One region of the Dermacoccus sp. Ellin185 genome, then DNA from elsewhere that is predicted to be linked to it. Evidence: predicted binding sites of a transcription regulator. Region 1 holds the regulator's gene; each other region holds the start of a gene.
What was found. The regulator LexA, encoded in region 1, represses DNA repair genes until DNA is damaged. The targets are predictions, from matches to a motif close to TCGAACANNTGTTCGA.
Positions count from the first base shown of each region.

Region 1 (7,348 bases):
TCCACGAGGCGTCGCTGAGCTCCTCCATGCGGACGCTCTCGGCTGCGGCGAGGGGGTGATCGCGCGGGACGGCGAGACGCACGTCGTCGTGCAGGAGCCCGCGGGTGAGGAACGGGTCCAGGTCCTCGCCTGCGGGGAGCGGGTCCGCGTCGTCGTACGTGAACGCCACGGCGACGTCGCAATCGCCGGCACGCAGGCTCGCCAGGGATTCCGGGGGTTCGGCCTCGGCGAAGCTGACCTTGACGTCTGGGAACCGCTCCTTGACGAGTGCGAGGGCGCGCGGGACGAGCGTTGACGATGCCGACGGGAACGCCATGAGGCGCACCCGCCCGGCGCGCAACCCCGCGATGGCGGCGACCTCACCCTCGGCGGCCTCGAGGGCACTGAGGACGGGCGTCGCCGTGCGCGCCAGCACCTGCCCGGCCTCCGTCAGCCGCACCGAGCGGCCGAGGCGCTCCACGAGAGCCGTCCCGGTCTTCTCCTCGAGACGGCGCACCATCTGCGACACGGCCGGCTGAGAATAGCCGAGAGCGGCAGCGGCGGCGGTGAAGCTGCCCTCGTCGCTGATCGCCTTCATGACGCGGAGCCCGGCTGCATCGATCATGCACCAAGAATAACGTGCTCTTATCCATTGTTGAGACAATCGAACGCAGACCTATGGGAGGGGCAGGACGATGAGCGGCGTCGCGGAACTGACCGATTTCGTGCGCGCGGGAGGGCTCTTCGTCCTCACCGGCGCGGGCATCTCGACCGAATCCGGCATCCCCGACTACCGGCGCCCCGACGGCACGCGCCGCACGGTTCCCATGACATACCAACAGTTCCTCGCCACCCACGAGGCGCGTCAACGGTACTGGGCGCGCAGTGCCGTCGGCTGGGAGATCTTCGACGCGGCGGAACCCAACGTCGGGCACGTCGCGCTGGCGCGACTGCAGGGTGGCGACCTCGTCGATCACCTCGTGACGCAGAACGTCGACGGCCTTCATGCGCGTGCCGGTGCCCGCGACGTCACCGAGCTGCATGGGTCGCTCGAGCACGTCGTCTGCGTCGCGTGCGGGACGCGGGAAGGGCGCCGTGGCTTCCAGGTACGCCTGCGCGAACTCAACCCCCAGCTGCCGACGCAGGCGCGCCTGCTCGCCGACGGCGACGCGGACGTCGCGGTCGAGCTGGAGCGCGGTGTCATTGTGCCGGCGTGCCTGCGCTGCACGGCCACGACGGTGAAGCCGGACGTCGTCATGTTCGGTGAGTCCGTCGCTCCTGAGGTCGTGGAGGCGCAGATGCGGGCACTGGAACGCTGCCGGGGCGTGCTCGTGCTCGGCAGTTCGCTCAAGGTGATGTCGGGTTACCGGTTCGTGCTCGCCGCCCTCAAGCAGCAGAAGCCGGTCGCCCTCGTCGGGCTCGGCGCGATGCGTGGCGAGGAGCGGGTCGACCTCGTCGTGCGCGAACCCCTCGGCCCGACCCTCACCGCCGTGTGCGACGCGCTGGGGCTCGACCTCGCGACGTCCTGACGTCTCGGCGTCGAACGTCGGGGCGCAGAAGGGGCTGAGAGTCGAGTTGCAACCACACGCTGGACCGATCCGCGCGGCGGGGCCAGCGCCTCAGATGCTGCGCAGGACGGCCGTGACCTTGCCCATGATGCTCGCGTGGTCGCCGTCGATCGGGGAGTAGGCCTCGTTCGCGGGCATGAGCCACGTCTTGCCCTCGCTGCGGCGCAGCGTCTTGACCGTGGCCTCCGAGTCGAGCAGTGCCGCGACGATCTCCCCGTTGGCGGCGTCGGCCTGGCGTCGCACGACGACCCAGTCGCCCTCGCAGATGGCCGCATCGATCATCGAGTCGCCGACGACGCGCAGCAGGAACAGCTCGCCGTCACCGACGATCTGACGCGGTAGCGGGAAGACGTCCTCGACGGCCTGCTCGGCGAGGATCGGGCCACCGGCCGCGATGCGGCCGACGACCGGCACGTATGACGGCGTGGGTCGCTCGTCGCCCGAGCCCGTCTCGTCGTGCTGCGACTCGGATAGCGCAGACACGGCGTTGCCGCGGTAGCCGCGGGTCGCCGCACCCGAGTCGGGGGAGACGACCTCCATGGCGCGCGGGCGGTTCGGGTCGCGGCGCAGGTATCCCTTGCGCTCGAGTGCGGCGAGCTGATGGGCCACCGAACTCGGGCTCGTCAGACCGACGGCCTCGCCGATCTCACGCAGGCTCGGGGGGTAGCCGCGCTCGTCGACGGAACGTCGGATCACGGTGAGCACCTTGTGCTGGCGTGGCGTCAGCTTGCCCGGCGTGCGCTCCTGCATCGAATGAACGTCACCCATGGTGTGACCCTCCTGGTCCTCGTCGCACGTCGGTGGTCGCGGTGGCGACACGTGCACCCTCCGGCGGGGCGAAAATGCCCGCCATGACGGGGTTGTCGGTGCGCGGTGCTTGTGTATCTGACATCACCCACAGTACGCGGTGTCGCACACAGTTTTCAAAAATGTGTACGAAGAAATCCGTGCGCGCCGTTCGAAAGCACGTTCGGGTGTCGTACAGTTGTTCTATCGCACGCGTGTTCGATCGGTCCCTCCGGGCTGACCGGGTCGTGTGAGGAAGCCGCACCGGTGACGGTGTGGCGGCGCCTCGGGGGTGTCCCGAGAGAAGGAGTGGTTTCGATGGTTGCTTCGAGTACTGCAGTTCGACGTGAGCCCGTGCTGGGTTCGGGTGTCGACGTGCGCCGCGTGGCGCGGGTCGACGCTGCGGCATCCCGCTCGCACCTCCACCTCGTGCCCACGGGTGGCGCGGTGCAGGTCGTCACGAACTCTCAGAGCGTTCGTTTCGCCCGTCGTCGCTTCACGGCCGTGTGCGTGGCTCTCGTCGTCGTGGCGGGGGCCATCCTCGCGGGCCGGGCGATGGCGAGCGGTGTCGACGGTACGCAGCGGCACGAGGTCACAGTTCGCGCGGGGGAGACGCTCTCGCAGATCGCGGCGCGTGAGATGCCGGGCGTGCGCAACGACCAGGCGGTCGCCGCGATCGAGCACGAGAGCAACCTCGGCTCGTCGCAGGTGCAGGCCGGCCAGAAGGTGATCATCCCCGCACCGTGAAGTGTGACGATCGCCATCGTCGTGTTCGAGGGTTCGAGGGGGCGTGAGTCGCCTCCCCCCCGGCTGGCGCAGGATTCCGCGGCGCACGAGTGGCGGGGGTCGTCGCTAGGCTGCGCAGGGCGAGTAGACGCGGCCTCGGTGCTGTTGCGCGTCGGGTCTCAGGGGCCTAATATCTCTACATGTGGGGATTTGGCCCCCGCTTCCCCCTAGATGTTGATTCGCCTCCGCTGATGTGCATCTGCGCTCTGAGGCCGGAATCCCGGGGTGGAGCGCCGTCGTCCCGAGTGTTCCCAGCCCCGTCGGAAGGTTTGACGTGCACTGTCCGTTCTGCCGCAACACCGACTCCCGCGTCGTCGATTCGCGCTCGAGCGAGGACGGCACCTGCATCAAGCGGCGCCGTCAGTGCCCGAACTGCGGCAAGCGGTTCTCGACGATGGAGACCGCAAGTCTCACGGTCGTCAAGCGTTCCGGGGTCAGCGAGCCGTTCTCGCGCGACAAGGTGATGTCCGGGGTTCGCAAGGCGTGCCAGGGCCGCCCGGTCACCGACGACCAGTTGGCCGTTCTCGCCCAGCAGGTGGAGGAGTCCATTCGCTCGAAGGGCGCCGCCGAGATCGACGCCCATGACGTGGGCATCGAGATCCTCGGGCCCCTGCGCGAACTCGACCACGTCGCGTATCTGCGCTTCGCCTCCGTCTACCAGGCCTTCGAATCGCTCGAGGACTTCGAGACGGCGGTCAGCGAGTTGCGTCAGTACGCCGCCTCGGCGTCCTGACCCCGCGCGCCTGCCGAGGGCGCGCCCCCCAGATCACCCTCACGTACCAGCTCACCCCACCTGCCAGGAGGCTCACGGTCATGACCGAGACGACGAAGGCCCGCGCCAAGACGGGACGCCGCACCGGCGGCGTCACGATCGAACGCATTTTCACCACGCCCGGCGTGCACCCGTACGACGAGGTCACCTGGGAGAAGCGGGACGTCCTCCAGCAGAACTGGAAGACGGGCGAGACGATCTTCGAGCAGTCGGGTGTCGAGTTCCCCGACTTCTGGTCGCTCAACGCCTCCACCATCGTCACGACCAAGTACTTCCGTGGCGCCGTCGGCACGGACGCGCGTGAAAGCTCCCTCAAGCAGCTCATCGACCGCGTCGTGCTGACCTATGCCAAGGCCGGGCGCGACAACGGCTACTTCGCTACCGACGAGGACGCGGAGATCTTCGAGCACGAGCTCACCTACGCCCTGCTGCACCAGGTGTTCTCGTTCAACTCGCCCGTCTGGTTCAACGTCGGTACCGCGAGCCCGCAGCAGGTCAGTGCGTGCTTCATCCTGTCGGTCGAGGACTCGATGGATTCGATCCTCAACTGGTACAAGGAGGAGGGCTTCATCTTCAAGGGTGGCTCGGGCGCCGGTCTCAACCTCTCCCGCATCCGCTCCTCCAAGGAGCTGCTCTCCTCGGGCGGCACCGCATCCGGCCCGGTCTCCTTCATGCGCGGCGCCGACGCCTCGGCCGGCACGATCAAGTCCGGTGGCGCGACGCGTCGCGCGGCCAAGATGGTCGTCCTCGACGTCGACCACCCCGACATCGAGGAGTTCATCGAGACGAAGGCGCGCGAGGAGGACAAGATCCGCGCGCTGCGTGACGCCGGGTTCGACATGGACCTCGGTGGCCGCGACATCGTCTCCGTGCAGTACCAGAACGCCAACAACTCGGTTCGTGTGAACGACGAGTTCATGCAGGCGGTCGTCGACGGCGGCAGCTTCGGTCTGCGCGCCCGCGACACCGGTGAGGTCATCGAGACCGTCGATGCGCGTGAGCTGTTCGACAAGATCAACAAGGCCGCGTGGGAGTGCGCCGACCCGGGCGTGCAGTACGACGACACGATCAACGCGTGGCACACCAACCCCGAGACGGGCCGTATCACGGCGTCGAACCCGTGCTCGGAGTACATGTCGCTCGACAACTCGAGCTGCAACCTCGCCTCGCTCAACCTGCTGAAGTTCCTCAAGGAAGACGACACGTTCGACGCGGCGACATTCGCCAAGGTCGTCGAACTCGTCATCACGGCGATGGACATCTCGATCTGCTTCGCCGACTTCCCGACCGAGTCGATCGGCAAGACGACCGTCGACTACCGCCAGCTCGGCATCGGGTACGCCAACCTCGGTGCACTGCTCATGGCGACGGGCCACGGTTACGACTCCGACGGTGGCCGCGCCCTGGCGGCCTCGATCACCTCGCTGCTCACGGGTGCCGCCTACAAGCGCTCCGCGGAGATGGCGGCCGTCGTCGGCCCCTACGCCGGCTACGCCCAGAACAGCCAGGCGCACAACCGCGTCATGCGCAAGCACCGCGCGGCCAACGACGAGCTGTCGTCGCACAAGGACATGGGTGCGATGGCGAGCGACATCCACGCCCTCGCCACGAAGGCCTGGGCCGACGTCGTCACGCTCGGCGAGAAGAACGGCTTCCGTAACGCGCAGGCCTCTGTCCTCGCCCCGACCGGCACGATCGGCTTCATGATGGACTGCGACACGACGGGTATCGAGCCCGACTTCTCGCTCGTCAAGTTCAAGAAGCTCGTCGGGGGCGGTTCGATGCAGATCGTCAACCAGACGATCCCGCGTGCGCTGAAGAAGCTGGGCTACCAGGACGAGCAGATCGAGGCGATCGTCGAGCACATCGCCGAGAAGGGTCACGTCATCGACGCGCCCGGTCTCAAGCCCGAGCACTACGAGATCTTCGACTGCGCCATGGGTGCGCGCGCCATCTCGCCGATGGGCCACGTGCGCATGATGGCCGCCTGCCAGCCGTTCCTGTCGGGCGCCATCTCGAAGACGGTCAACCTGCCCGAGACCGCGAGCGTCGACGACATCGCCGAGGTGCACCTCGAGGGCTGGAAGCTCGGCCTCAAGGCCATCGCCGTCTACCGCGACAACTGCAAGGTCGGCCAGCCGCTGTCCGACGGCAAGGCGGAGAAGAAGTCCGAGCCCGCCGCGACCAGCACCGAGACCGCGGCTGCGGAGAAGGTCATCGAGTACCGTCCGGTCCGCAAGCGTCTGCCGAAGCGTCGCTCGTCGCAGACGACGTCGTTCGCCGTTGGCGGCGCGGAGGGCTACCTCACCGCCGGCACGTACGAGAACGGTGACCTCGGCGAGCTGTTCCTCAAGTTCGGCAAGCAGGGTTCGACGCTCGCCGGTGTCATGGACGCGTTCTCGATCGCGGTCTCCATCGGCCTGCAGTACGGCGTGCCACTCGAGACGTTCGTCGAGAAGTTCACGAACCTGCGCTTCGAGCCGGCCGGTATGACGGACGACGCCGACGTGCGCATGGCGCAGTCGATCATGGACTACGTCTTCCGCCGCCTGGCGCTCGACTACCTCGACTTCGACACGCGCTCGTTCATGGGCATCCACACCGCGGCCGAGCGTGCGCGTCAGCTCGAGACGGGTTCCTACGCTCCGAGCGAGGGCGACGACGAGAGCTTCGACGCGGAGTCGAACTCGCAGACGGCCGCCCCGGCCCGTCAGGAGCGCGCGGGTACCACTGCGCCGGCAGCTCCGACGACGTCGGAGGAGGAGCATGCCGACGAGGTCATCTCGGGCTCGGGTGCAGCCTCGGCCCGTGAGGTGAGCAACGAGATCCACAGCTCCACCGAGCTGCTCGAGAAGTTCCAGGGTCACGCCGCGGATGCGCCGATGTGCATGACGTGCGGGACGAAGATGCGTCCGGCCGGTAGCTGCTACGTGTGCGAGGGCTGCGGAAGCACCTCCGGCTGCAGCTGATGCTTCGCTGAGGCATGAAGGCAGGCGTCGCCGGTGACGAGAGTCATCGACGGCGCCTGCCGTCTTGCCCGCTGAGATGGATCGTCCTGCGATCGCCTCGATGAAGTCTCATGATGTGAGCGACGCGTCAGGTCGTCGTCACCGCCAGCGAAAGGAACCGGCCGTGAAGGCACTGCTGCTCGAGAACGTGCACCCCCTGGGGGAGGCGCTGCTGCGCGAGGCCGGCTTCGAGGTCGACATGCGCATCGGCGCGATGGACGAGGACGAGCTGATCGAGGCGCTGCAGGGCGTCGACCTGCTCGGCATCCGCTCCAAGACCGAGGTGAGCGCGCGCGTGCTCGACAATGCGCCCGACCTGCAGGCGATCGGGGCCTTCTGCATCGGCACGAACCAGATCGACCTCGCGCACGCCGCGGGGCGGGGCATCGTCGTGTTCAACGCACCGTTCTCCAACACGCGCTCGGTCGTTGAACTTGCCATCGCCGAGA
Region 1 is NZ_AEIQ01000099.1:100,993-108,340, reverse strand. Features, by position in the region: gene HMPREF0321_RS11590 (LysR family transcriptional regulator) at 1-604, opposite strand, end outside; gene HMPREF0321_RS11585 (Sir2 family NAD-dependent protein deacetylase) at 675-1,508, shown strand; gene lexA (transcriptional repressor LexA) at 1,599-2,315, opposite strand; gene HMPREF0321_RS15025 (LysM peptidoglycan-binding domain-containing protein) at 2,652-3,080, shown strand; gene nrdR (transcriptional regulator NrdR) at 3,394-3,852, shown strand; gene HMPREF0321_RS11565 (vitamin B12-dependent ribonucleotide reductase) at 3,933-6,860, shown strand; gene serA (phosphoglycerate dehydrogenase) at 7,024-7,348, shown strand, end outside.

Region 2 (7,348 bases), on a different contig from region 1:
ACGCCGCGATGAGCGCCGCCAGAACGACGAGCGCGCCGACGAAGAGGCTCGCGCCCGCCCAGCCGGAGCGGGAGAACGGCAGCCCGACGAGCGCCCCGACGACGGACGAGCCCGTGTAGTAACCGAAAAGGTAGAGGGAACTGGCCTCCGCGCGGTGCTCGTCGGCCATGGCGCTCACCCAACCGCTAGCGCTCGAATGAGCGGCGAAGAACGCGCCCGTGAACACGAGCATGCCGACGAGCACGCCGGGCAACCAGTCGACCCACGCGAGGGCGAGACCGACGAGCATGAACGCGATCGACGCGAGCAGCACCCGGCCGCGGCCGAACCGGTCGGCGAGGCGCCCCGCCCACGCCGACGTCACCGTCCCCGACAGGTACATGACGAACACGAGGCTGACGAGCGCCTGCGGCAGCGCGAACGGCTCGTCGAGCAGACGGAAGCCGAGGATGTTGTAGAGCGACACGAACCCGCCCATGAGCAGGAACGCAATCGCCACGAGCGCCATGACGCGTGCGTTGCGCAGATGCGTCGCGACGTTGTGCATCGATGCTCGAACACCGATCGGTTTGGCCGCGAAGAACCGGCTCGGCGGCGCGAGGCGCACGAAAACGGCCGTGAAGACGAGGGCCACGACGGCTGCCGCCTCCATCGCCCACCGCCAACTGACGACGTCGAGGGCCAGCCCCGCGACGAGGCGCCCCGACAGTCCACCGATCGTCGTGCCCGCGATATAACGGCCCATCGCGGCGCCCAGATCGCGCCCGTCGACCTCCTCCGCGAGGTACGCCATCGCGACGGCCGGCACGCCCGCGAGCGTCAGGCCCTGCAGCGCGCGACCGGCGAGCACGACACCGAGATCGTGCGCGAGCGGGATGAGCAGGCCGATGAGCGCGGAGACCAGAGCCGACGCCGCCATGACACGGATGCGCCCGAACCGCTCCGACAGGATGCTCGCCGGCACGATCGCGAAGGCCAGCACGCCCGTCGTCGCGCTGACGGCGAGCGCCGACGTCGCCGGGGAGACATCGAACTCGCGAGCGAGCTGCGGCAGGACGGCCTGCGCCGAGTACATCGAGATGAACGTCGCCATCCCCGCCGCGAACAGCGCGGTCGTGATCCGGGTGTAGCCGTTGGTGCCGCGCCGATAACCGCGCGGCGCCTGCGGCGTCAGCTGCGCACTCGTGGGAATCCTGCTCCTGTCGTGACGAGATCGTCGGACGAGCCGACGTGGGTGCCTCACGTGCGGCGGCGCGATGGTCAGCGCCGCCGTCGCTGCCGCGCGAGGTTCAGTTCGCGGCGCAGGCTGGCGCCGTCGCGACGGGCATCTGCGGCTGCCCGATCGACGGCATGCCGAGGCTGACGGCGGGCTTCGCGGCGCCGGTCGGCGTACCGTCGGCCGCCGCGTCCTGCAACGCCTGCCAGGCATCACCACCGCGGGTGCGGCGCACGCTGTACGTGCCGCCGTCGAGACCGGAGTCGGCGACGAGGTGGTGCGGCGCGCCGTACGTGACGTCGACCGTCACCATGTCACCGGGGCGCGGGCGCTTGGCACCCTCCGGCACGGCGAAGTGGACGAGACGGTTGTCCCGCGCCCGGCCCGACATGCGGTGCGTCTCGGCGTCCTTGCGGCCCTCGCTCGGCGCGACGAGCACCTCGACGGTGCGCCCCTCCTGCTCGCGGTTGCCCGCCCAGGAGACGCGTTCCTGCAGCTCGATGAGGCGCTCGAAACGCTCCTGGACGACCTCCTTGGGGATCTGGTCGTCCATCGTCGCGGCCGGCGTGCCAGGGCGGATCGAGTACTGGAACGTGAACGCCGAGCTGAAGCGGGAGGCCTCGACGACGTCGAGGGTGCCCTGGAAGTCCTCCTCCGTCTCGCCGGGGAAACCGACGATGATGTCGGTCGTGATCGCCGCGTCCGGCATCTTCTCGCGGACCTTCTCGATGATGCCGAGGAACTTCTTGCTGCGGTAGCTGCGGCGCATGTCCTTGAGCACCTTGTCGCTGCCCGACTGCAGCGGCATGTGCAGGCTCGGCATGACGTTCGGCGTCTCCGCCATCGCGTCGATGACGTCGTCGGTGAACGCCGCGGGGTGCGGGCTCGTGAAACGCACCCGCTCGAGGCCCTCGATCTCGCCGCACGCGCGCAGCAGCTTGCTGAACGCGTGACGGTCGCCGAACTCGACGCCGTAGGTGTTGACGTTCTGCCCGAGCAGCGTGATCTCGACGACGCCCTGCGCGACGAGGGCCTTCACCTCGGCGAGGATCTCACCGGGGCGGCGGTCCTTCTCCTTGCCGCGCAGCGCCGGCACGATGCAGAACGTGCACGTGTTGTTGCAGCCGACGGAGATCGACACCCAGCCGGAATAGGCCGAGTCGCGACGCGTCGGGAGCGTCGAGGGGAAGACCTCGAGGCTCTCGAGGATCTCCACCTGGGCCTCGGCGTTGTGACGGGCACGATCGAGCAGGGCGGGCAGCGAGCCGACGTTGTGCGTACCGAAGACGACGTCGACCCACGGCGCGCGCTCGACGATCGTCGCGCGGTCCTTCTGCGCGAGGCAGCCGCCGACGGCGATCTGCATGCCCGGCGTCGCGTCCTTCGTCGGACGCAGGTGCCCGAGGTTGCCGTAGAGCTTGTTCGCTGCGTTCTCGCGGACGGCGCACGTATTGAACACGACGAGATCGGGGTTCTCGGAGCGCTCCGTCTCCGGAAGCGCCGCGAAGTCGGTGTAACCGGCCTGTTCGAGCAGCCCCGAGATGCGCTCGGAGTCGTGGACATTCATCTGGCACCCGTGGGTGCGCACCTCATACGTCTTAGCCATGGCCATCCAAGTCTACGCCGGTCGGCGTGGTCGAGTTCCGGGGCGCTACGGGGCCTGATTCGTGCTCGCTCATGACGCTTCCTCCTGCACCTGCCGGATGACGGACCACACGAGCTCGCCCGAGTAGCCCTTGCGAGCGAGCAGCCCGGCGAGGCGGCGCGTCTGCGTCGGCTCGTCAAGCCGGCTCATCGTCACCATCTTCTTGCGCGCCAGGACGAGAGCTTGCTCGCGTTCGACATCGTCGTCGACCTGTTCGAGCGCGACGGTCGCGACGTCGTCGTCGATGCCCTTGCGCTTGAGCTCCTGACGCAGCGCGCGACGGGCGAGCCCCCGGGAGGCGAGCTTCGAACGCACGAGCATGGCGGCATAGGCCTCGTCGTCGACGAGCCCGATGTCCTCCATGCGGTCGAGGACGACGTCGATGACGTCCTCGCTCACCTCCTTCTCACGCAGCTTGTCGGCGAGCTGCGAGCGGCTGCGCGGCATCGCCGTGAGCTGCGTGAGGACGATCTCGCGCGCGTACCCGATCGGGTCCTTCTCGCGCTCAGCTGCCTCGGCTTCCCGTCGCGCCGCTGCCCGCTTCTCGCGCCGCTCGGCTTTCTCGGCCCACGTCAGCTGCTTCTTGGCCTTGCGATTGGCGCCTGAGCGCGCGCCTACGCCCGAGGACGAGGCGCCGAAGGACGACGTACCGAACGATGATTGGCCGAACCCGGACGACGAACCGCCCCGACCCTGGCGCCGGCGCCCGGCGCGGCCGGGCCGGGCGCTGGCGTTGTCGCCGTCACCACTGTCGTCACCGGCGAAGCGGCTTTCGTGGCCCGCCGAGCCGAAGGGACGAGCGACTCCGGCGGCAGGGTCGCCGGTCGACAAGCCGCGCGCCGTGGCCGGTCGCTCGTCGCCCCACGTCTGTGACGCGGCGAGGCTCGCCTCGCCGACGTCGACGGGGTCGACGAAGTCGGGCAGCCCCAGAGACTGCCTGACGTCGTCAGGTCGTGAAGGCATGTGTCGCGCTCACCGTCTCCCACACGCGGCGACGTCGATCCCCGGTCGGAGCGGGGGCGTCACCGCCGCGTCGTGGCGTCGATCAGAAGTCGACCATGACCTCGGCGTCGATGGGCGCGTCCGGGTCGAGGCCCTCGAGCACCGCGTCGTCGTCCGGGATGATGCCGAGCTTCTTCTTGATCTTGAGCTCGAGTTCATCGGTGAGCTGCGGGTTGTCCTTGAGGAAGGTGCGGGCGTTCTCCTTGCCTTGCCCCAACTGGTCGCCCTCGTACGTGTACCAGGCACCCGACTTGCGGACGAAGCCCTGCTCGACACCCATGTCGATGAGGCCACCCTCGCGCGAGATGCCCTGGCCGTAGAGGATGTCGAACTCCGCCTGCTTGAACGGCGGCGCCACCTTGTTCTTCACGATCTTGGCGCGAGTGCGGTTGCCGACCGGCTCCGAACCGTCCTTGAGCGTCTCGATGCGGCGCACGTCGATGCGGACGGACGCGTAGAACTTGAGGGCCTTACCACCGGTCGTCGTCTCCGGGGAGCCGAACATGACACCGATCTTCTCGCGCAGCTGGTTGATGAAGATCGCCGTCGTGCCGGTCGAGTTGAGCGCACCGGTGATCTTGCGCAGCGCCTGCGACATGAGGCGCGCCTGCAGACCGACGTGGCTGTCACCCATCTCGCCCTCGATCTCGGCCCGGGGCACGAGCGCAGCGACCGAGTCGATGACGATGATGTCGAGCGAACCGGAACGGATCAGCATGTCCGCGATCTCGAGCGCCTGCTCACCCGTGTCGGGCTGGCTGACGAGCAGCGAGTCGGTGTCGACACCGAGCTTGCGGGCGTACTCCGGGTCGAGCGCGTGCTCGGCGTCGATGAAGGCCGCGATGCCGCCGGCCTTCTGCGCGTTGGCGACGGCGTGGAGCGCGACCGTCGTCTTACCCGAAGATTCCGGGCCGTAGATCTCGACGACACGGCCACGGGGCAGGCCACCGATGCCGAGCGCGACGTCGAGCGCGATCGAGCTGGTGGGGATGACCTCGATCGGAGGACGCACGTCCTCGCCGAGGCGCATGATCGAGCCCTTGCCGTGGGCCTTCTCGATCTGAGCCATCACGGTGTCGAGCGACTTGATCTTGTCGCCCGATGCTGACGGGTTGGGGGTGGTGGGTGCCTTGGCCATGGCCGTTCTCCTTCGAAATCGTGGGTGGTCGCGCCTACCGGCGATCGACGAGCAGGCCGACGTGCTGGGTGACCTCGTGTCGAATCAGACGCTAGATGCGACCACCGACAACACCGGAATCACGGGCCACGCACGCTGTGGAGAAGGGTTCCCCGGCGTCGCATCTGTGGACCACATTACACGAAATAGAACACGCGTTCGAACAGCGTCGCGTGGCGTGTCCGCGTGCGGTCGACGAGCCACCTCAGACCCGCGACGGCGGCACCCGCCATTCTCGTTCCGCTCACCCCTACCCACTGCCGGGACGACCCGCCCGGCTCATCGGAACCGAGACGGCCTCACTCGAACGGGTGGTCGATGACGGGCCAGTCGCGGCCCAGGCGGCGCTCCTCGGGGATGTCGAAGGCGTCGCACACGGCCAGCCAGACCCGTCGGGCGGGGACGCCGGCCGCGAGCGCCTCGCTCGCGGTGCGCCCGTCGAGCGCGCCGAAGACGTGGCTGCTCGCCACCATCGAGCCGTAGGCGTCGCCGAACTCGTCTGCCATGAGGCGGTTGAACTCACTCTCTCGCACCCCGCCACCCTCGCCCACGGGCCACTGCGGGGGCAACCTGACGGGGCGAAAACCGCGAAACGACGGGTTGTCGGCGCCGCGTGGCACGCTTGGGCGCATGAACAGCCCTGTCGTCGAACGTTTCTGGCCGGCCACCCGTGAGTGGTTCACGGGCACGTTCGGCGCACCCACCCCCGCTCAGGAGGGCGCGTGGGAAGCGATCAGTGAGGGGCAGCACACGCTCGTCGTCGCCCCGACCGGTTCGGGCAAGACCCTGAGCGCCTTCCTGTGGGGGCTCGACCAGGTCATGCACGCCGGCGACGACGCGCAGCCCGACGCCGACCACCGCTGCCGGGTCCTGTACGTCTCGCCGATGAAGGCCCTCGCCGTCGACGTCGAACGCAACCTGCGCTCCCCCCTCGTCGGCATCCGTCACGCGGCGACGCGCCTCGGCCTGAGCGAGCCCGAGGTCTCGGTGGCGGTGCGTTCCGGCGACACGACTCCGAAGCAGCGGCGCGACTTCGCGAGCAAGGGCGCCGATGTCCTCATCACGACCCCGGAGTCGCTGTTTCTGCTTCTGACGAGCAACGCGCGCGAGCGGCTGAAGGGCGTGCAGTACGTCATCATCGACGAGATCCACGCCGTCGCGGGCACCAAGCGTGGCGCGCACCTCGCCGTCACGCTCGAACGCCTCGACGAGTTGCTCGACTCCCCCGCGCAGCGCATCGGCCTTTCGGCCACCGTCCGCCCGATCAGCGAGGTCGAGCGCTATCTCGCCGGCGGGCGCCCCGTCACGACGGTCGCGCCGCCGATCACGAAGACGTGGGAGCTCGACGTCGTCGTCCCCGTCGAGGACATGGCAGACCTCGCCTCCAGCCCGCGGGACGACGACGCCTCGTTCGACGATCACGCCCCGGAGCGGACGGCGTCGATCTGGCCCCACGTCGAGGAACGCATCGTCGACCTCATCGCCGCGCACACCTCGACGCTCGTGTTCGCCAACTCGCGGCGACTCGCCGAGCGTCTGACGGCACGCCTCAACGAGATCTGGGCCGAGCGCCTCGACGCCGCGGCGCAGGCGGAAGCGCTCGGCAGCTCAGCCGGGGCAGACGACATCGACCTCGACGCGGCCGACCTGAACGACGACGACGCGACCGCCGCAGACGCGGACAAGCCAGCGCACGCATCGTCGAGCTCCCTCGTCGACCCGTGGGCCACAGGCCCCGTCGGCGACGTCATGACCGGCGCTGCCCGGGCTGACGAGGCTCGCGCCGGAGATGGCCGGGCGACCCGCGACGAGGTCATGCCTGGGTACGACGCGCGCGCCTCGACCCCACCTGCGGCGCTCGTCGGCGGTGCCGGGACGTCGGCGGGCACGCCGGCCGTCATCGCGCGCGCTCACCACGGGTCGGTGAGCAAGGACGTGCGGGCGGAGATCGAGGGCCAGCTCAAGGCGGGGCGCCTGCCCGCCGTCGTCGCGACGAGTTCGTTGGAACTCGGCATCGACATGGGCGCGATCGATCTCGTCGTACAGGTCGAATCGCCACCGAGCGTGGCGAGCGGGCTGCAGCGCATCGGCCGTGCGGGTCACCAGGTCGGGGCGACGAGCCACGGTGTGCTCTTCCCCAAGTACCGCGGCGATCTGCTGAGCGCCGCGGTCGTCGTCGACCGCATGCGGCGCGGCCTCATCGAGTCGATCGCGGTTCCGGCCAACCCCCTCGACGTTCTCGCGCAACAGGTTGTCGCGATGGTTGCGATGGACGAGTGGCGTCGCGATGACCTCGAACGGGTGCTGC
Region 2 is NZ_AEIQ01000054.1:16,183-23,530, forward strand. Features, by position in the region: gene HMPREF0321_RS04715 (MFS transporter) at 1-1,243, opposite strand, end outside; gene miaB (tRNA (N6-isopentenyl adenosine(37)-C2)-methylthiotransferase MiaB) at 1,290-2,828, opposite strand; gene HMPREF0321_RS16960 (regulatory protein RecX) at 2,892-3,824, opposite strand; gene recA (recombinase RecA) at 3,907-4,932, opposite strand; gene HMPREF0321_RS04735 (DUF3046 domain-containing protein) at 5,340-5,573, opposite strand; gene HMPREF0321_RS04740 (DEAD/DEAH box helicase) at 5,671-7,348, shown strand, end outside.
Region 2: the regulator LexA is predicted to act here: its motif matches at 5,188-5,203, upstream of recA (recombinase RecA).

Region 3 (7,348 bases), on a different contig from region 1:
CTCATGCTCGGACAACGGCATGGTGGCCCTCCATCCCTTCGTCACCCCACATGGTGCACAGCTCGTGCGGCGGGTGACACATAACGTCAGTTGTAGCACTGCGGCGTGGTGCACGACGGGGAAAGTGCATCACACCCTGACCTTTCACGCCAGAGCCTGCCGCCGTGGGCCGTCCGTGCCCGCTCATCCGACGAGGCTCGCCGGGCGCACGATGCCTGCCCCGAACCGCGCGCTCGCCCGATCGATCGCCCGATCCGCCTCCCGCCATCCGTTCTCACGCTCCCCGAGCCGGATCTGCCGCGACGTCTGGCGTACGTCCTTCAACCCCTGCACCCGCACCCCGACGAGCCGCACCAGCGCGCGTTGCAGGGCGAGCGCGTCGAACAATTGCGCTGCGACGTCGTAGATCTCGCGGCTGACGTCGGTGTGCTCGGGCAGCGTGCGCGAGCGCGTGATCGTCGTGAAGTCCGAGAACCTCACCTTGAGCACGACCGTCCGACCTGCGACCTGCGCCGCCCGCATCCGCGCCGCCACCCGATCACTCAGCTTGAGCAGCTCGCGCTTGATCTCGACGGCGTCGTCGAGGTCGGCGGGAAACGTCTCGTCCGAACCGATGCTGCGCTCGGGTTCGTGCGGGACGACGCGGCGCTCGTCATGCCCCCAGGCGAGGCGGTGCAGGGTGACGCCCGCGCTCTGCCCGAGGGCGCGCACGAGCGTGCGTTCGGGCAGGTGTGCGACATCGCCGACGGTGCGCAGCCCGAGGCGATGCAGTTTCTCCTTCGTCGTCTCACCCACGCCCCACAGCGCCTCGACGGGCAGCGGGTGGAGGAAGTCGAGGGTCTCGTGGCGCTCGACGAGGAGCAGCCCGTCAGGTTTCGCGCGCGTCGAGGCCAGCTTGGCGACGAACTTGACCGGCGCGATGCCGACCGAGCACGTGATCATCTGCTCGTCCGCGACGGCGTCACGCAGCTGGTGCCCGAGCGCAACCGCCTGACCCGGCGTCGGTGCCACCCCGCTCACGTCGAGGAACGCCTCGTCGAGCGAGATGGGTTCGACGAGCGGCGTCACCTGAGCGAACAGGTGCATGACGGCTCCCGAGATGCGCGAGTACAGCTCGGCGTCGGGTGGCAGCACCACCGCCTGCGGGCACAGCCTGCGCGCGCGCCCCATGGGCATGCCGGAGCTCACCCCGAACCGTCGCGCCTCGTACGTGGCGGACAGCACCACCCCGCGACCCGCACCCCCGACGATGACGGGGGTGCCCACGAGTTCGGGGCGCTCGATGAGCGACGCCGAGGCGTAGAAGGCGTCCATGTCGACGTGCAGGATCATCGTTTCCATCCTCCTGAGCTTCCCGGGCTCGCGTGCCACAGGTGTGACGGAGCCTCACCCTCGCCGGGCAGTTCGGCGCGCGAGGCACGAAGCGCCTCCCCCGCCGGTTTGATGTCGGTGTACGGCGACTGCGCGAACCCCGACGCGTGCACGAGCTGACGCCGCCCGCGCGCGGCCCCGACCGAGCGCTCCGCCCCGCGCCGCTCGCTCTCCTCGACGAGACGGTGGACCCCGGCCTCGCCGTCGTGCTCCCACGCCTTCCACGCCTGCGCCAGATCCCACGCTCCCGTCGCGCGGATCGAGACCCCACGCGGGCCGGTGCGGCGCACGACGCCCCGCACGAGGAGCATCCACGCGTGGAAGACCGTGTCGGCGTAGGGGCCCTGGACGTCCTCGAAGAACGTCGCGTCGGCCGGGCCCGTACCGTCGTCGACGGTGAGGAAGATGACGCGTCGCCCCGAACGCACCGGCGGTGTCTGCGTGGCGACCTTGATGCCGGCGCACCACACCGTCTCGCCGCCGTGCAGCGACGCGAGGTCACAGGCCCGGCTGACGCCCAACGCCCGCACGAGAGGCGCGTAGAACTGCATGACGTGCCCGCTGACGTCCAACCCGAGGATGTCGAGCTCGGCCCGCACCTTCTCGGCCGGGGTGAACTCGGGCAGGCCACTGCTCACCGCCTCACCGTCGTCGAGCATGTCGAAGGCCAGCTGCGAGCCCTGCGTCTCGTACCGCTCGTGCGGCCGTCGCCCCTGCGCCTGACGACGTGCCGCCTCGACGCTGTCGAAAGCCATCACCGTTCCTGCGGCCCCGTCCGCGTTCACAGACGCGCCCACGCCCGGGGCCGAACTGATCATGCGACGGCGAGCGCCACGCGTCAGACGCGCCGAGGCGTGCCGATCCAACCGTTCGAGGTCGTCGAGCTCGAGCAGCAGATCTCGCCGCGTCGGTGCGCCGCATACGCCAGGTCGTCCGGTGCCGTGCAGTGCGTCGAAGGCGCCGACGAGCAGCAACCGCTCGACGACGGGCCGGCTCAGACCCGCCCGGCGCCACACGTCCGTCAGGCTCGTGTAGGGCTGGCCCTCCACGAGTGACGTCATCTCGCGCTCGCTCATACCCTTGACGTCGAGGAAACCGATGCGCAACCCGAGATGGTCGTCATCGCTGCCCTCGCCCGGCACGCGCTCGACGCGGTACTCGCGGCGCGAGGCGTTGATGTCGACGCCCAGCACGGGCACGCCGAACGTCCGCACGTCGGCGAGGATGAGTCGCTTGGGGTACATCCCCGGGTCGTGGGTGAGAACGCCTGCGACGAACGCGGCGAGGTGATGGGTCTTCAACCACGCCGACTGGTAGGTGGGGACGGCGAACGCGGCGGCGTGCGCCTTGCAGAAACCGAACGAGGCGAACGCGGCGAGCACCTCCCAGATGCGGTCGCGTTCCGCACTCGTGTAGCCGCGGTGCTGCGCGGCCTCGCGCCACCACAGTTCGATCTTCTCCTGCCCGGTGCTCGAGCCCATCGCCCGTCGCACCTCGTCGGCCTGCGCCAGCGTGATGCCGGTCGTCTGCGCGAAGATGCGCAGCACCTGTTCGTGGAAGACGACGACACCCATCGTCTCCTCCAGCGCCGGGCGCAGACTCTCGTGCAGGTACTCGGGCGGCGCCCACCCCTGCCGCGCGCGCAGGAACGGGGTGATCATGTCGCTCTTGACCGGCCCGGGGCGGAACAGCGAGATGTCGATGATGAGGTCTTCGAAACGCTGCGGCCCGAACTTGCCGATGAGTTCCCGCTGCCCGGGCGACTCGATCTGGAAGCACCCCAGGGTGCGCGTCGTGCGGATGAGCTCGAAGGTGGCCTCGTCGTCGAACGGCACGCACTCGGGGTCGTCGAGGTCGACGACGGCACCCTCGACGCGTTCGATCTCGGCGACGGCGTGGGCCATGGCCGACTGCATGCGGATGCCGAGCACGTCGAGCTTGAGCAGCCCCAGCGTCTCGACGTCGTCCTTGTCGAACTGACTCATCGGGAAACCGAGCCAGCTCGCCTCCATCGGCGTGCGCTGCGCCAGCCCGGCGTTCGACAGGATCACCCCGCACGGATGCAGCGCGATGTGCCGCGGCAGCCCGTCGAGGCGCTCGACGAGGTCGAACAGCCGGTCGAGCTCCGGTTCGGCGAGCCCGCGCGCCCGCAGCTCGGGCAGCTCCTCGATCGCATGCCGCACGTCACGGGCCGCGACGTGCGGGAAGGCCTTCGCGATGACGTCGACGTCGGCCGGCACCATCCCGAGCGCGGCACCGGCGTCACGGATGGCGTGGCGCACCCGGTAGGTCTCCATCATCGACACGCACGTCACCCGCTCCCCGCCGAAGCGCTCCATGATGCGTTCGTAGATCTCGGTGCGGCGCGCCGACTCGACGTCGATGTCGATGTCGGGCAGTGACGCGCGGGCCCTCGTGCAGAACCGCTCCATGAGCAGTCGGTGCTCGATGGGGTCGACCCCGCTGATGCCGAGCAGGTAGGTGATGAGGCTGCCCGCGCCCGACCCGCGGGCCGCGACGCGCCCGCCCATGTCGCGGATGAGGTCGCAGACCTGCGCGACGGTGAGGAAATACGTCGGGTACCCGAGGTGACGCACCACGTCGAGCTCCTCCTCGAGCCGCTCCAGCACCTCGCGCCGTTTTGCCTCCGACGCGTGCGGGTAGCGTCCGTTCACCGCGGCGTGACAGCGCTCGGTGAGCACCCGCTGCGGGTCGGTGCCCGTCAGGCCCAGCACCTCGACCTCGGGCAGGTGCACCGCCCCGATGCCGATGTCTCGGAACGGGTGCTGGACGCACGCCTGCGCCAGCCGGTCGCTCGCCCCGACGAGCTCGAGCGCGGCGCCGAGATCACCCAGCCCTTCGGCGAGCGCCTCGGCCTGCGTCAGCATCTGCGCCTCAGGGCGCAGATGGCCCTGAACGCTCGTGCGATCCAGGTGACGCAGGTCGAGCGCCACCCCACGGCGTGCCGCGTCGAGGACGTCGGCAGTGATCGCCTCGTCGACCTCACCATGACGCACCCAGCCGCTCAGCACGGCGGGCACGCCGCACCGACGGGCGAGGCGCCACAGGTTCGTCGCGTGACGCCGACTGGCCATCGCCTCGGGCGGGCCGTCGTGGCAGGCCACCTCGAGGGCGAGCGCGCCGTGCGGGAGAGCGGTTCGCCAGCGACGCACCAGGGCCTCGGCCTCGGCGTGACGACCGCGCAGGAGTGCCTGCCCGACGTCCGAATCCGGGCCGAGGAGCACCGTGAGTGCCGGCTGGTTCGGTTCGCTCTCGTGCGTGACGTGCGCGGCCACCCGGTCGAGACTCGTGGCGGGCGCGCCGCGCTCACCGCTCAGATGAGCGTCGGTGACGAGACGGCACAGCTGGGCCCACCCCAGCCCCGGCGCGAGCCCCGACGCCGCACCGCGGGCGAGGACGGTGACGCGCGGGCTCCGCTCGTCCCGCGCCGGGCCACCCTTGGCGGGGGTACGCGCCCGCAGCACGCGCTCGGGCGCCAGCGCGAGGTCGACGCCGAGGATCGGCTCGAGGCCTGCGGCGCTGCACGCCTCGACGAACTTGACGCTGCCGTACAGACCGTCGCGGTCGGTGAGCGCGAGGCGTCCGTACCCGAGCTCGGCGGCGCGGGCGACGAGTGTCGCGGGTGGGGTCGTGCCGTACTGCAGCGAGTACGACGAGGCGACCCGAAGGTGCGTGAACTGCATGGTTCACCTCACCTGGACCGGGGTCATGCGCGAACCGACCGGCGCGAGCGGCGGGAGACCGGCGTGCTCGAGGACGATCTGCAGGAACGTCTCGGCCTGCCGCACGAGATCGTCGGCCTCTCGTGCGGCGGGCACGAGGATGCCTGCGCTCACGGCGCGGCTGCGGCGCCCGCTCTCGGTGAAGAACGCCGCCCATTCACCCAGCTCGGGCGCGTGCTGGGCGAGCGTCACCCACGCACTGCGCGGCTTGGAGCTGAGGCTGCGCGGCGCCTTCCACGCGAGCAACCCAGCAGCGGCGCGCAGCGCCGCGAGATGCGCCGCGACGTAGCGCTGCGAACTCGTCGAGACGGTGCAGGCCTCGACGAGGGTGTCGTGGGAACGCGCGACGAGGTCGAGCAGATCGGTGGAGCAGACGGCAGGGGCGGCGTTCGTCGAGGTGACCGACGTCGACGTGGTCGGGGCTGTGGTCAGGGTCGTCATGGGGCACTTCCTTCGTCGATGGGGCGGGAACGGGCGGTTCAGTCGATGAGCTCAGTCGGTGAGGGCGCGCAGCGACCAGCGCTCACCGTGGTGCACGAGGTGGAAGACCCCGCTCGAGGCGCGGCGCCCGGCCGTCGCCTCGACACGCCAGGTGCGTTGCTCGAGCCGGCGCTGGACGTCAGGGGCGCTCTGCTCGTCAGGTGTCGTGGGACGGGCCGGATCACGCCACCACGGCACCCGTTCACGCCAGGTGTCGAGCACCTGCGTCACCCGGTAGCGACGCCCGCGCCACTCGAAGACCACGGGCTTGCCGCACGCGTCGACCCCCATGGCGACGACGTCGTCGTACTCGCGCATCACACGACCTCCTCCTCGGTGGAGGGCAGAGCCCTCCCCACGAAAATCGAACTTCTGTTCGATGAGAAGAATGTACGACCGACGTCTGACAACCCCGTCAGGTCGCGGTTCTCACGCCGCTACGCGTAGGCTCACTGGTAGCCGATCTGGAAAAGGAAACGCACCGTGCCCGACTCTCTCGATGCGCCGCGCCTGCTCGAACGACTGCAGGAGACCCTCGATGCCGAGGTGAGCCATCAGCGCGACGTCCTCGCCCCCCTCGGCGGCCAGACCGACCTCATGCTCGACGCCGTCGCCACCCTCCTGCGCGGAGGCAAGCGTGTGCGTGCGTCGTTCCTGTACTGGGGTTACCGCGCCGCCGGTGGAGCCGACAGCGACGCCCTCGTGCGCTGCGCCGCGTCGATGGAGCTGTTCCAGGCCGCCGCGTTGCTGCACGACGACGTCATGGACGCGAGCGACACCCGACGCGGCATGCCCGCCGCGCACCGGGCGATGGCCGCCGCGCACCGCAGCCGCGGTCTCGACGGTGACGCCGACCGCTTCGGCGAGGCCGGCGCCATCCTGGCCGGCGACCTGTGCCTGACGTGGGCCGACGAGATGTACGCGACGAGCGGCCTGCCCGCCGACGAGGTCGCGCGCGGTCGCGCCGTCTTCGACCTCATGCGCACGCAGCTCATGGGCGGTCAGTTCCTCGACGTCCTCGAGGCCTCGACGCCCTGGGCGACGATGGGCACGCCCGAGCGCATCGAGCGTGCGCTGCGCGTCATCCGTTTCAAGAGCGCCAAGTACACGATGGAGCACCCCCTGCTCATCGGTGCGGCGAGCGCGGGCGCCTCCCCCCACGTCACGCAGGCCCTGTCGCAGTATGGTCTCGCGCTCGGTGAGGCCTACCAGCTGCGTGACGACCTGCTCGGCGTCTTCGGCGACCCGGCCCAGACGGGCAAGCCCGCCGGCGACGACCTACGCGAGGGCAAGCGCACCGTCCTCGTCGCGCACCTGCTCGACGCCGCCGGTGACGAGCCGGAGGTCGGCACGTTCTTCGCCGAGCGTTTCGGCCACGACGACCTGCGCGAGGACGAGGTCGAACGCATCCGTGTGCTCGCTCGCGAATCAGGGGCCGTCGACGCCGTCGAAGCGCGCATCGCCGAGGGCGCTCAGCGGGCCCGCGCGGCGTTGGACGGTGTGCGCAGCCAGGTGCCGGCCGACGCCTACGCCGCGCTGGAGGCGTTCATCGAGTCGACGACGGCCCGCACGTTCTGACGCGGCAGCTCGCGATCAGAACGCGTCCTCCATGGCGCGCTTGCGCACCTCGGCCTTGCGGCCCGCGCGCAGCATGTCGATCGGTGCCCCGTCGATCGGGAGGGTCTCGTCCGGCGTGCACAGCCAGCGGATGGCCTCGTCGTCGTCGAACCCGCCGTCGTTGAGCACCGTGACGG
Region 3 is NZ_AEIQ01000111.1:2,123-9,470, reverse strand. Features, by position in the region: gene HMPREF0321_RS12335 (DUF3040 domain-containing protein) at 1-21, opposite strand, end outside; gene dinB (DNA polymerase IV) at 184-1,332, opposite strand; gene HMPREF0321_RS12325 (DNA polymerase III subunit alpha) at 1,329-5,075, opposite strand; gene HMPREF0321_RS12320 (SAV_6107 family HEPN domain-containing protein) at 5,079-5,555, opposite strand; gene HMPREF0321_RS12315 (DUF6504 family protein) at 5,607-5,912, opposite strand; gene HMPREF0321_RS12310 (polyprenyl synthetase family protein) at 6,078-7,172, shown strand; gene HMPREF0321_RS12305 (Rv2175c family DNA-binding protein) at 7,188-7,348, opposite strand, start outside.
Region 3: the regulator LexA is predicted to act here: its motif matches at 5,959-5,974, upstream of HMPREF0321_RS12315 (DUF6504 family protein).

Region 4 (7,348 bases), on a different contig from region 1:
GGCGTCGTCGTCGCCGGGCTGTGCTCGTACGTGATGAACGTGCGGCTGTTCAAGGCGTCGGAGGCGGGTCTCGCGACGTTGCGCGTCAAGGCGTTCGCGCACGTGCACGCGCTGTCGACGTTGACGCTCAACGCGTCGCGGCGCGGTTCGATGGTCTCGCGCGTGACGAGTGACGTCGACCAGATCTCGATGTTCGTGCAGCGCGGCGGCATGATGCTCATCGTCTCGATCGGGCAGTTGCTCGTCGCGACGGCCCTGATGCTGTGGTACTCGCCGCTGCTGACGGCCGTCGTGTGGGCGACGTTCGTGCCGCTCGTGTTCCTGCTGCGGCACTTCCAGCGCGTCGTCGGGCGCGCGTACGGCGTCGTGCGTGAGCGCGTCGCGGACATGCTCAGTGCGATCTCGGAGTCGGTCGCGGGTGCCGCGACGGTGCGGTTGTTCGGGGTGCAGGAGCGCACGCAGGCGCGCATGGACGAGACGATCGAACGTCAGCGTCGGGCGGCCATCAGCGCGCAGATCCGCGCGGTCGGTGCGTTCGTGTCGGGGCAGGGCATCTCGGGGCTCGCGCTCGTCCTCGTGCTCGCCGTCGGCGCGTGGCAGGGGGCGCACGGGCGGATGAGCGTCGGTGAGATCACGGCGTTCGTGTTCCTGACGAACCTGTTCACGCAGCCGGTGCAGACGGCGACGGAGGTGCTCAACGACCTGCAGAACGCGCTTGCCGGGTGGCGTCGCATCATCGAGGTGCTCGACACGCCACTCGAGGTCGAGCCGCCCACCGAGCCGGTGACGTTGCCGCGAGGGCCCGTCGGGGTCGAGTTCGATGACGTGACGTTCGCGTATCGCGCGGGCGACAAGCCCGCGATCGTCGGGCTGACGGCGTCGGTGGCCGCAGGTCGTCGTGTCGCCGTCGTCGGTGAGACCGGTTCGGGCAAGAGCACGCTCGCGAAGTTGCTGACACGACTCGTCGATCCGTCCGACGGTGTCGTGCGTCTCGGAGGCGTCGATCTGCGCGACCTCGACGACGCGTCGCTACGCGCGTCCGTCGCGTACCTGCCGCAGGAAGGGTTCTTGTTCGACGGCACGATCGCCGACAACGTGCGCTTCGCGCGCCCCGACCTGTCGAATGACGACGTCGCCGCCGCGTTCGACGCCATCGGCTGCGGCGCGTGGTTGGCGGGGCAGCCCGCCGGAGTGCTGACGCAGGTCGGCGCTCGCGGCGGGCGGTTGAGTGCGGGGGAGCGGCAGCTCGTGGCGCTCGCGCGCACGTACGTCGCGGGCCCCGACGTGCTCGTGCTCGACGAGGCGACCTCCAGCGTCGATCCCACGACGGACGTCGCCGTGGGTCGAGCGCTCGATCAGTTGATGACCGGCCGCACGAGCGTCGTCATCGCGCACCGCCTCGCGAGCGCCGAGAGTGCCGACGAGGTGTGGGTCATGGACGCAGGGCGCCTCGTGCAGCGAGGCGCGCACACGGCGCTTGTCGCCGCCGACGGGCCCTATGCGCGCCTGCACGCCGGCTGGGTGGCGTCGCACGCGCATTGACGTCTGGGCCATGGCGATCTGTGCCGAGTGGCCCGAGCGCCGGGCGCCCGATGGCGGGTAACTCACACGGAGGCAGGTTGCTACTCGCCATCGCGTGAGTTACCCGCCATCCTGCTCGGCGCTCGCTGATTCGTCATCGCCTCGGCTCGTCGCCGAGTTGCCTCCCGGAAGATGGTTGGCCGGCAGGGGGCCTCGGTCGAAGTCCGATGTGAGCCACCTCTCGAGTGATTCGTCGGGGAAGGTTGGCGGTGACCGGCCGGTGACGGCGGGGTCTGCCGCGGCGGAGGTGATCCGGTCGAGGCGGAAAACGCGCCAGTCGCGACGGTGCAGGTCATGGCGGAGGAGGTACCAGCGGCCCTCGCGGATGAAGCAGATGAGCGGATGCACCTGTCGATCGCAGACACGGCCGTCGCCGTCGGAATGGCGAAGTGCACGATGCCACGTTGGGCGGCTGTGTCAACGAGCAGACCGTGCAGGCGCGCGTCGACAGGCTCGAGCCCACTCGTCAGCACGTTGGTCGCCGTCGCGGTCGCGACGGCTCGTCGACGCAGCGACCCCGGCAGCAGGCGTTCGAGCTTGGCGCGCACGACTGTGGCGTCCGTCGCCCCGGCGGTGTCTCCTTCGAGACCTGCCCCCTCGAGCACGAGCAGGGCCGTGACGAGGGTGGACACCTCGTCGGCGTCGAGTACGAGGGGCGGGATCGTGACGCCCGAGTCCAGGCGGTAGCCGCCGCCGGGACCGGGCGTGACCGCACGCTGTAACCGAGGCTGCGCAAGCTAGCGACACCGCGTCGGACGGATCGCGGCCCCGTGTCAAGACGCATGGCGAGATCAGCCACGGAGCACCATCGGCCCGTCTGGAGCAGACCCAACGATTCGAGGGTACGCGACGAAGGACTCGTGACGGGCTTGTGGGACATGCGTTCATTGTCGTGCGAGATGAGGACCGGAACCGTCTGCATCTGGTCCTAGCGTCATTCCACGAGGGCGCGGGCACACCGCCGCTCAGGAAAGGGTGATCGATGCGCATCGCCATCACGACACCCAATGGAAACGTGGGTCGCCACCTGATTCGTATGCTCGTCCGAGTCGGGGTACGGCCCGTGCTCTTGGCACGGCATCCCGCGCAGATCGCGCGGGAACTGCGCCCCCTCGTCGACATCGTCGAGGCGGATTCGCTGGACCGCGACGAGGTCGTCGCCGCGACTCGCGGGATTGATGCCGTGTACTGGGTGAATCCGAGCCCGATGACCGCTGATCCGCTCGCTGAGCATGCTCGGGCGAGCGAGGCAATCGTGGGTGCCGTCCGCGCGAACGGCATCAGGCGCGTCGTGTTCCACAGCAGCGTGGGGGCAGAGAAGCGCCACTGTGTGGGAGGGATCGACGGCCTTGCCGCGACGGAGTTGTCGCTCGACGCGCTCGACGTCGACGTCACGCACCTGCGGTGCGGTTATTTCTTCTCCAACCTCACCCGGCACCTGGCGGCGATCCGCCAGGGCGAAATCGACACGGTGCTCCGGGTTGATCACGCATTCAGCTGGGTGGCGCCGCGTGACGTCGCCGAGATGGCGGCACTCTGCCTCCTTGACGAGGGGTGGCAGGCGCGTCATGTCCGAGCGGTTCACGGGTCGCGGGATCTCTCGTGGCGCGACGTCACGCGCATTCTCTTCGACCACGTGGGAAATGCGGTGGCGGCGCGCCAGATCAGCGATGCGGCGTGATGTCCCGCTACCTGGGGCCGGGCTCGCCCGTGGTCTCGCGCAGGCGTTACTGGGGATGAGCACCGGAATCCGCGATGATTTCCGTCCCGAGCAGGGGCGGACCCCCGCCACCACGACGCCGACGCAGCTCGCGGGCTGGGTGTACGACGAGCTGCTGCCGATCATGGGTGCGTGACGATCGGGTTGGGCAGTCGCGTTTGAGGATCAGCGTTGGAAGCGCCGCCGGCGCCCGCGCGGGCGTGGTCAGTGAGAGCCGGCTCAATGGATCTTTCATGTGACGGAGCCTACCCCTATTCGAACATGTGTGCGATAATTGGGTCATGGAAACGCTAGAGATGACGGACGCGGCGAACATCGTCGCGCGTCTCTCTGAGCTGCCCGGTGAGGCTGTCCTGGCCGTTTGGGGCGAGCTGACGACGCGGGTCGCAGAGGAGGTTCTCACCGATCCGGCATCGCTCGTTCCGCTCACCGATGGAGGCGCGAGCCTGGACGGTCGGTTGGACGCCCTGATGAGTCACCGTCGCCACCTTGAACGCGCTGCGGCGCTCACACAACGTGTTGCACGCAGCGCCGAAGCGGTCACGCACATGCTGGCCTCCGAACACCATGACAGTGTGCGTCGCCACGACGTCCTCAGCGGCGAGGCGATGGGTGAGGGCGCGTCCGACGATTCTCGGGCCTACGACGTCGAGGCCGGCGAGTTCGCGGCCTCAGCGCTCGGCGGCGCACTCGGGCTGACGGCGCCCGCCGCCCGGGCGATGGCGGCGGGGGCTTCGACGCTGCGTGCGCGCCATCCCGGCCTGCTGGCGGCCTCGGCACGCGGAGACGGCTCCGTGCGGGTGGCGGCGATGCTGGCGGGGGAGCTCGCGCACCTCGAGGCGGACGCTGCGCGCTCCGTGGCACAGATGCTCATCGACAGCGGAGATCATCGACGCGCTCACCAGGCGGCGCGGCAGGCGTGCCGCAAGACCCTGCGTCGGCTCGGTCTCACTCGCCCTGCCGACGAGGTCGAGGTGGAGTCGACGCGCGGGGTGTGGTTCGAGCCGCACCTCGAGTTCGAGTCGCTGTGCACGATGACAGCCGTTCTCGACACCTACGACGCCACGGCCATCCAGGCCGTGATGGAGGAACGTGCGCGGCGCCTGCAGGAGAACTCTGCCCCCGGCGCTCGGCTTTTCGTCGGCGCAGCGCGGGCTGACGCGCTCACCGACCTCATCCTCGAGAACTGCACCGTGACGGCCACGCTGAACCTGCAGGTGCCGATCATCGCGCGACCTCCCGACCCGTCGAGATCCGCCGTCGCGGGGCTCCTCGACCCGCCGAGATCCACGGGCGTCCCGGACGCGGAGGACGTGTCCGACCTGCTTGACGCGAGGGTCCCTCGGCCCGCCATTGGAGTGCCGCCGGGTCATTCCCCGGCGTCGCCCGCAACGTCGTCGATGGTCCTGGGTGCCTGTGGCGTGCGCGGCGTCGGTGTTCTTTCTGCTGGCGTCGTCGCCCGCCTCGCCGCTACGGCTGGTGTGGGATTCACGGCGACGCTCGCGTCGCACCACGGGTGTGGTCGCATCACGACGCTGGCCACCACGACGGCTGCTCACCGCCCAAGTGTCGGCATCGCCAAGCTCGTGCGGGAGCGCGACGGCGTGTGCCGCTTCCCGTTCTGCGAAACGGCCGCCTCGCGGTGCGACCTCGACCACGTCATGCCGTTCGACCAGGGCGGGCCGACGAGCGCGACCAACCTGCAGGCGCTGTGTCGTCACCATCACCGCGCCAAGACCCACGGGGGCTTCCGCGTGAGGATGACGCCCGACGGCGTCTGCACGTGGCTGTCGCCCTCCGGTGCCCGCTGGGTCACCGAACCCGGCGGCATCACACACGCCGACGCCGTTCGCGCCGCCTGACGGCCCTCGCGGCCCTGCGGCCCCGGCTGCCTGCCGAACCCTGATCTCACGTGCTCCGCGCTCTCGGTGCGCCGCCGCTCAATCCTGGTCTGGCGAGGTCTGTGCCCGCTACCTACTGCTCGAACCTGGTCTGACGGCGCAGTCATTCCCCGGCCACAACCCGCGGCCCATTTCATGTCCCGGGCGCGTTCACTTTCCCGGGCGCAGCATCATCGACACGGCGGCACCACGCACGCCGGCGCCACACCTGTTCGCGCGGCCTGACGACTCGGTGACGCCCGCCTCCACCTCGCCAGTCGTGTCGGCGACACCGCGTCCGAACCCTCGCTCGGATGCCTGGGTGAGATCACGCTGAGGGAGAACTCCACCCGTTCATGCGACGTCAGCGTGGGATAAGGCCGCGCTGGATCCCCGCCGTCATCCGCCGTGCGCGGGTGCGGGGTCAGGCGCAGCTGCGTCCCCGTCGCGATCCGCGATGCGCGGGAGCGTGAGGTCAGGCGGCGTTGGGGCCCGCAGTGATCCGCGAGGTGCCAGCGCGAGACACCGCGACGGGTTGTCAGGGCCACTTGGCACAATGGCCCCCATGTCTTCGCCCGAGCCTTCATCGCCGCTCAGCCCTGACGTCGCGCAGCGCCTCAAGCGCGACGACGCGGGTCTCGTCGCCGCGATCATCCAGGACGACACGAACGGTGACGTGCTCATGCTCGGCTGGATGGACGACGAGGCGCTGCGCCGCACGCTGAGCGAGGGGCGCGTGACGTTCTGGTCGCGCAGCCGCGGCGAGTACTGGCGCAAGGGCGACACGTCGGGTCACGCGCAGTACGTGCGCAGCGTCGCTCTCGACTGCGACGGCGACGCGTTGCTCGTCCGCGTCGACCAGGTCGGCGCCGCATGCCACACCGGCGAACGCAGCTGCTTCTTCACCGACCTCGACGCCGCCGTCTGCAGTGATGGCGCGATCGCGTCCACCGGAACCGACGCTGACGCAGCTACCACGGCGCCCACCGGAACCGACGCTGCGGACGCAGCCACGACAACGTCAACCCCAACCGTCGCCGCAGACGTACCCGCCACCATGCCCACCCCCAGGAGCAACGCATGACTGCCGCAGCCGAGCCGGAGACGAGCCTCGCCGCCGACCTCACCTGGGGCGCGACGTGGCCGAGCGTCGAGTTGTTCGAGCACCTCGCGGGTGGGCGTCGCGTCATCCCCGTCGTGCGCAAGCTGCTCGCCGACGCGGAGACACCCATCGGCATCTACCGCAAGCTGGCGCGCGACGAGCCGGGCACGTTCCTGCTGGAATCGGCGGAGCACGGCGGCGTGTGGTCGCGCTACTCGTTCATCGGCGCCGCGAGCCGCGCGACGCTCACCGAGCGTGACGGCGACGTCGTCTGGCTCGGCGACGTGCCGACGGGGCTGCCGACGACAGGCCTGGCGGTCGATGCCCTACGCGCGTCCCTGCAGGCACTTCACACCGAACGCATCGCCGGCCTGCCGCCGCTGACGAGCGGTTTCGTCGGCGCGATCGGCTACGACGCGGTGCGTCGCTGGGAGAAGATCGGCAACCACGCCGACGACGTCCTCGCGATCCCCGAAGTCACGATGTTGCTCGCCACGGATCTCGCCGTCATGGACCATCAGGACGGCTCGCTCCTGCTCGTCGCCAATGCCGTCAACTTCGACGGCCTCGAATCCGGCGCGCGCGCCGCGTACGACGACGCCGTCGCCCGCCTCGACGCGATGCAGACCCGCCTCGCCGAACCGGCAGCTTCGACGGTGGCGATCCCGCACGAGGGCGCCCAGGACGTGCGCAGCAGCCACACGCGCGAGCAGTTCCACGACATGGTGGAGGCGTGCAAGGAGGACATCCGCGCGGGCGAGGCGTTCCAGATCGTCGTCAGCCAGCGATTCAGCGTCGACACGCACGCCGACGCGCTCGATGTCTACCGCGCCCTGCGCGCGAGCAACCCCAGCCCCTACATGTATCTGCTCCGCCTGCCGCACCCTGACGGCGGCGCGTACGACGTCGTCGGCAGCTCGCCGGAGGCGCTCGTCAAGGTGACAGGCGAACGCGTCATCACGCACCCGATCGCGGGTTCGCGCCCGCGCGGCAAGACCCCGGAACACGATCAGGAGCTCGCCGACGACCTGCTGGCCGACCCCAAGGAACGCAGCGAGCACCTCA
Region 4 is NZ_AEIQ01000035.1:38,725-46,072, forward strand. Features, by position in the region: gene HMPREF0321_RS01995 (ABC transporter ATP-binding protein) at 1-1,542, shown strand, start outside; gene HMPREF0321_RS16920 (WYL domain-containing protein) at 1,642-1,929, opposite strand; gene HMPREF0321_RS02005 (SDR family oxidoreductase) at 2,564-3,262, shown strand; gene HMPREF0321_RS14585 (HNH endonuclease signature motif containing protein) at 3,583-5,163, shown strand; partial or broken gene hisI (phosphoribosyl-AMP cyclohydrolase) at 5,738-6,100, shown strand; gene HMPREF0321_RS02020 (anthranilate synthase component I) at 6,262-7,348, shown strand, end outside.
Region 4: the regulator LexA is predicted to act here: its motif matches at 3,557-3,572, upstream of HMPREF0321_RS14585 (HNH endonuclease signature motif containing protein).